DNA from 2 places in the Xenorhabdus sp. PB62.4 genome. Region 2 is predicted to be linked to the other one. Evidence: predicted binding sites of a transcription regulator. Region 2 holds the regulator's gene; the other holds the start of a gene.
The links. The regulator CRP, encoded in region 2, controls carbon source genes, mostly activating them, when cyclic AMP is high. The targets are predictions, from matches to a motif close to ATGTGANNNNNNTCACAT.
Positions count from the first base shown of each region.

Region 1: a site for CRP is predicted at 1,498-1,515, ahead of gntK (gluconokinase). Genes of this name have one in related genera too.

Region 1 is NZ_NKHR01000001.1:103,229-106,660, reverse strand. Features, by position in the region: gene gntU (gluconate transporter) at 1-804, opposite strand, end outside; gene gntK (gluconokinase) at 801-1,361, opposite strand; gene gntR (gluconate operon transcriptional repressor GntR) at 1,552-2,547, opposite strand; gene Xenpb_RS00425 (LacI family DNA-binding transcriptional regulator) at 2,709-3,432, opposite strand, start outside.
Region 2 is NZ_NKHR01000015.1:26,642-30,073, reverse strand. Features, by position in the region: gene Xenpb_RS12870 (phosphoribulokinase) at 1-774, shown strand, start outside; gene crp (cAMP-activated global transcriptional regulator CRP) at 1,267-1,899, shown strand; gene Xenpb_RS12860 (aspartate aminotransferase family protein) at 1,981-3,198, opposite strand; gene Xenpb_RS12855 (aminodeoxychorismate synthase component II) at 3,318-3,432, opposite strand, start outside.

The DNA of each region.
Region 1 (3,432 bases), on a different contig from region 2:
GGTAAAAGGATGCCCTATGAATTCCAGCCATTGGTATAGCGTAGATTGCTGATCAACAAAACGCGCACCGATGGTTTTCAAACCCACCAATATCAGAGGGAACAACACCAGCGCCAGACTGAAACCAAAGGAAGGCATTTGGCTTTTGCCAATGCTCGGCGTGCTCAGATCTTTGGGTAAATCCAGTGTGACATATTTGCTGATAAAATTACCGTATATCGGGCCAGCCAGTAACATACCGGGGATCGCAGCGCTCAGGCCAATCAGGATCATCCAACCAAAATCTGCTCCCATTTGGGAAGCCAGCAGCATAGGCGTTGGGCCCGGCACCAAAAACGCAGCAGCGGCGGCTACACCAGCAAACAGAGGAAGCGCCAGTCTCACCACATTACCATTAGTACGACGGGCAACAGCAAACACCACACCAATCAACAGAACGACCGCCACATCAAAAAACAGCGGCAATGCACAGATAAGCCCGGCAATACCCAATGCGTAATTTGCCCGCTTTTCACCAAAACTACCTAGCAGTTTTACCGCTATCTGGTCGAGCGCTCCTGTTTCATGCAGGATCTTGCCAAACATCGCGCCCAATGCCACAACAACAGCGAGGAACCCCAACGTGCCCGCCATGCCGTTTTGCATGGTCTGGGTGATTTTTTCCAATGGCATCCCGGAAAAAATTCCCGCTCCCATTGAAACCAGCATCAGGGCAATAAAAGCGTGCATTCTGGCTTTCATCACCAGAAATAATAATAGAAGAACAGAGCCGACGGCCGTCATGACCAGAGTTAATGTACTCATGAATGTCCCTTGCTAATACGGTCAGTAGTTTTTATTGTGCGCTCGATAGATTGCATGGTGTTTTTGATCACGTCATCAAGAGCAGGTTTGATATCAATATGATGGACATCTGTCTCATCTCTGGTCGGCTCTTCCAGGGTTTCAAATTGTGAAATTAACATTTGTGGCTTGAAGAAATGTCCTTTGCGTGCTTTCAGGCGGCTTTCGATTAAATCAAAATCCCCTTTCATATAGAGGAATGACAGATTTTTGTTGCCATCACGCAGCATATCCCGATAGCTTTTTTTCAAGGCAGAGCACACAAGCAAGGAGACATGATTAGTACGCTGCATAGCAAAAATAGCGTCGTTGAGTGCCTTCAACCACGGCTGACGATCATCATCATTCAGGGCATGGCCTTGTGCCATTTTCATAATATTGGCGCGAGGGTGAAGAAAATCCCCATCCAGAAACGCAGCACCCAGTTCACGGGCAATACCGTTGGCAACCGCAGACTTACCGCTGCCGGATACCCCCATCAAGACAAAAACATGGTTTCGCTGTTGGGTATCGCTCATATCAAACTCCTTTATGCAGATCTTACTGCCTGGATCTCTGTGACTTACCTGCAAAATGTTACCGGTAACTATTACCGATAACATTAACAGTAGCTCAGGATGGGGAGCAATCAATCAGGATCGTCAAAAAAGGAAAATGTGAGGCTTATCGCAATTGAAGATGGAAAAACAACGTCTTAAGCTACAAAAATTAAACACTTTCACCCAATGAAAGCGTAAATCCAACATCAATCAGCGTTTGTTCCGGCTGCTTCCCCTTCAAACGAACGAGCAGGGCTTCTGCCGCCTTGCGTCCCATCAAATCACGGGGAGTCAGGACACTGGCAAGTTTTGGTGTCATTACCTGACCAATATCATGACCATGAAAACCGGCTACAGCAATTTCTTCCGGTACTTTGATTCCCTGACGCTGGCACTCGAAAATCGCCCCAATAGCAATATCATCATTCGTACAAAACAAACCATCAACTTCAGGGTATTTCTGGCAGGTTTCCTGCAAAAGCTCCGCCCCCAAAGAATAGGATGAACTGACTGGCGTCATGACTTTTCTTGGCTGAAGCCCTGCACTTCGCATCGCCGCTTCAAACCCCTGCAAACGGATCAGCGTCCGCTCATCCTGCCGGGCACCGAGGTAAACCACGTTCTGGCAACCACGTTCAAGCATTGCCAGCGTCATCTGACTCGCCGCTTCAAAATTGTCGATTCCCACCGCAATATCAAGGCAAGGCGATACGCTGTCCATTAATTCCACCACGGGAATACCCGCTGTTTGCAGCACTTTCAACGTCTTGGGAGTATGCGTGCGTTCTGCCAGAATCAGGCCATCAATATTATAAGAAAGCAGGGAAAGTAAACGCTCTTCTTCTTTCTGGGCAGAGTACCCATAGTGGGCAAGCATGGCCTGATATCCATTGCGGTCTGTCACATGCTCGATCCCACGGATAACTTCGGCAAAAACTTGATTAGTCAATGAAGGAAGCAAAACGCCTATCGCACGGCTGGTGGAATTGGAAAGGATATCCGGCACACGATTGGGAATGTAACCCAGTTGATCCACTGCTTTGGCGATTCGTTTTCCCAATGCTTCAGAAACCTGATCCGGATTACGTAAAAAGCGGCTAACCGTCATTTTGGTGACCCCAACGAGGTCTGCAACATCTTGTAAAACTGGGCGTTTTTTCTTCATTTTCAATGTAATGCAATCAGTTATTGATACGTACAGATGGATAGGTACAGATGAATAGTTCGCGGTTTTAACACATTTATATACCATTACAATACGCTTTTTAGCGAAAAATGCTGGTGCACTCTCACTCATTTATCAATGGCTTCTCAAACTGTGATGCTTTACATGCGCTTGAGTGAATCCCGATAAATAATCTGAGGCGAAAATATGGGATGTTGCGTGTCAGGTTCAAGCAATAGGCGCGTGGCAAAACGCGCCATATCAGTGATAGGAAAATGGACACTGGTTAACGCAGGGTGAATAAATGCCGCCCGTTCACCGCTGTCATAACAAATGATGGAAATATCCTCAGGAACACTCAAACCTTGCTCCGTAATCGCCAACAATCCGCCAAGGGCCATTTCTTCACTACAGAAAAACAGAGCATCAGGCCGTGATGTTGCCAAAATCGCGCGGATTTGCCGATAACCACTTTGCAAATCATACTCTCCTTCCAGACACGCGATCGGTTGTAATCCTGCGTCCTGTATAGCATCCAAAAACCCCTGACGACGCTGTAGGCTTGGATAACGCATCAAAGGGCCACTGACACAAGCTATGCGGGTATGCCCGTATTCAAGTAACGTTTGGGTTGCAAGGTAACCGGCCCTATGATGATCAAAGGCAACACAGCGCTGCTCCAATCCGGATACCAACCGATCCAACAACACAAACGCATGTCCGCCGTGTGCAAGCCGCCGCAATTTATCATCGCTGATAGCACGTACATGCAGGATTAATCCATTACAACGCAGGCTATGCAGATAGGTGATGGCCTGCCATTCATTCTCTGCACTATTTCTTCCCTGCGTAACCAAAAGCTGCTTACCGTGTAATTCGGCTTCC
Region 2 (3,432 bases):
GGCGCGACTGCCGCAACCATTGAAGGGGATAGTTTCCATCGTTACACTCGTCCTGAAATGGATGCTGAGATCCGCAAAGCGAGAGAACAGGGCAGGCATATCAGTTACTTTGGGCCAGAAGCCAATGATTTCAGCATGCTGGAAAAAACATTTTCTGATTATGGGGAAACAGGCAGCGGGCGCTGTCGAAAATACCTCCATACCTACGATGAAGCCGTACCCTATAACCAAGTACCAGGCACTTTCACACCGTGGGAACCCCTGCCATCAAATACAGATATCCTGTTTTATGAAGGTCTGCATGGCGGTGTTGTCACGCCACAACACAATGTCGCCAGCCATGTTGACCTGCTGATTGGTGTTGTGCCTATCGTTAACCTTGAATGGATACAGAAACTCATCCGTGACACCAGCGAACGCGGGCACTCCAGAGAAGCCGTTATGGATTCCGTTGTCCGCTCAATGGATGACTATATCCGCTATATCACCCCCCAGTTTTCACGCACTCACATAAATTTCCAGCGCGTTCCCACGGTTGATACATCTAACCCCTTCTCTGCCAAGGCTATTCCGTCACTGGACGAAAGTTTTATCGTGATTCGTTTCCGTGGCCTGACTCAAATTGATTTTCCATATTTACTGGCGATGCTTCAGGGTTCATTTATTTCCAGTATAAATACCATTGTTGTTCCGGGTGGAAAAATGGGACTGGCGATGGAGTTAATTATGGCGCCAATCGTTAAGCAATTACTGGAAGGCCAAAAAATTTCATGACATAAACTGCTTTTTATTTTAAATAAAGCAGGCAACAAAAAATAATGTTGCCTGTTTTATTTAAATAAATAAGTCGTTCTTACAATAATAAAGTGGCTGATAAAAATCAGTTTTAGCCAGAACAGTGAAGCTACATAAAGCTCATCATAACGGAAACGCTGTCCAGAATTAATAAATACATTGTCAATAAAATAACCTCTCTAAACAGATTTCTGGTAATCTGGCAACCAGTTTAATATGCTGAAGCGATACAGGGGAAGACAGAAACGTTTTCCTGTGTTACAAACAAGGTTACAAGCGAGATTGGCAAGTTATATGGGGTGAGATCAATATGCCATCACTTTGGTATTCTTATAATCCATATAAAATTCCTGCTTGTCAGTTTTTCAGCAAGTTAATATGTTAAGCTATTGACTTTATAAAGCTAGCCTGAAGAGAAACCATCTGTTTCTCACATCATAAAGGCAGAAATAACAACAGAGGATAAAGCGAATGGTTCTCGGCAAGCCACAAACAGACCCTACTCTTGAATGGTTTTTGTCACACTGCCATATTCACAAATATCCATCCAAGAGCACGCTTATTCATCAAGGTGAGAAAGCAGAAACGCTTTACTACATTGTTAAAGGTTCGGTTGCTGTTCTAATAAAAGATGAAGAAGGTAAAGAAATGATCCTCTCTTATTTAAATCAAGGGGATTTCATTGGTGAACTTGGATTATTTGAAGAGGGGCAAGAACGTACTGCATGGGTGCGAGCCAAAAGCGCCTGTGAAGTGGCTGAAATTTCCTACAAGAAATTTCGCCAGTTAATTCAGGTTAATCCTGACATTCTGATGCGTTTATCTGCTCAGATGGCAAGTCGTCTACAAACAACTTCCGAAAAAGTAGGTAATCTGGCCTTTTTGGACGTTACAGGCCGTATCGCCCAGACGCTGCTCAATCTGGCTAAACAGCCTGATGCCATGACTCACCCTGATGGTATGCAAATCAAAATTACCCGTCAGGAAATTGGGCAGATTGTGGGTTGCTCCCGTGAAACAGTTGGTCGCATTCTTAAGATGCTGGAAGATCAAAACCTGATCTCCGCACATGGTAAAACCATTGTTGTTTATGGAACACGTTAGTTCCCGACAACCCTGAAATTCAGCCAGTGCAATTTATTACATCCGCACTGGCTTTTTTTGTTGCTTTTCCCGGCCGTTATTTTATTGATTTAACCATCGCGATATTGCCATATCCAACCGCGCTATACCTTCTGTTATCTCATCCTCAGCAATAATTAATGATGGCGTAAAGCGTAAGATACTGTCTCCGGCACTCAATAGCATCAATCCGTGCTCTGCCACTTGGTGCAATATTTCTCTGGCCTTGCCTTGATATTCCACTTTCAATACAGCGCCAATAAGCAACCCTTTTCCACGGAATTCATGGAAGATGCCATATTTTTGATTTATCTTTTCCAGTGCATGAATGATCATATCGTGGCGTTTTTCCACTCCCGCCAGTACTTCTGGTGTGTTGATGATATCCAAAGCGGCACAACCGATAGAGCAAGCCAACGGATTTCCTCCATAAGTTGTTCCATGCGCGCCTGTTTCCATCGCCGTCGCAATCGTATCTGTCGTTAGCATCGCACTAATCGGAAAGCCTCCTCCCAATGCTTTTGCCGTCGTCAGAATATCCGGTTGGACGCCGTAATGCTGATAAGCATACAACTTGCCTGTACGCCCCATTCCACTCTGGACTTCATCAAAAATCAGAAGCGCCTGATGCTTATCACATAACTTCCGCACACCATGAAGAAACGCTGTCGTTGCAGGCGTAACACCGCCTTCTCCCTGAATCGGCTCCAGAACAACAGCACAGGTGTCATCATCGATTACCGCTCTGACAGCATCCAGATCATTAAAAGGGACGTGTACTATATCGGCCGGTTTAGGCCCGAATCCTTCGGCGTATTTCGGCTGTCCTCCCACCGAAACGGTGAAAAACGTGCGTCCGTGAAACGCATGATGAAAAGCAATAATTTTGGTTTTATGGGGATGATGGCGGGTAATCGCGTAACGACGGGCCAGCTTAAATGCTGCTTCGTTGGCTTCCGCTCCGGAGTTAGCGAAAAATACTCGCTGTGCAAACGTTGCATCAATCAACTTTTTCGCTAAAGTTAAGGCGGGTTCATTGGTGAAAATATTGCTGACATGCCACAATTTTTCACCTTGCTGTTTCAGAGCCGCCACCAAGGCCGGATGACAGTGCCCCAGAGCCAAAACAGCGATACCACCGGCAAAATCGATATATTCTTTGCCCTGCTGATCCCAGACCCGGCTACCTTGCCCTTTGACAGGAATAAAATCCGCTGGCGCATAAATTGGCAACATAACCTGATCATAAGTATTCCGGCTATTTGCTGTGTTTTCTAGCATTTCCCCCACCTTATTTTTCTATTTGCCACACCGAAGTGAAATAATAATCACTAAATATGAATAAAAAATCAATTAGAGGCAAATAAAAAAACGAGTGAGGGATGACCGATAATACCTGACTAATACTTAAGAAAATTATTCAATAACTCATGCCCCTGCTCACTAAGAATACTTTCCGGGTGAAATTGCACCCCTTCCAGTGGCAAAGTACGATGACGTATTCCCATAATTTCA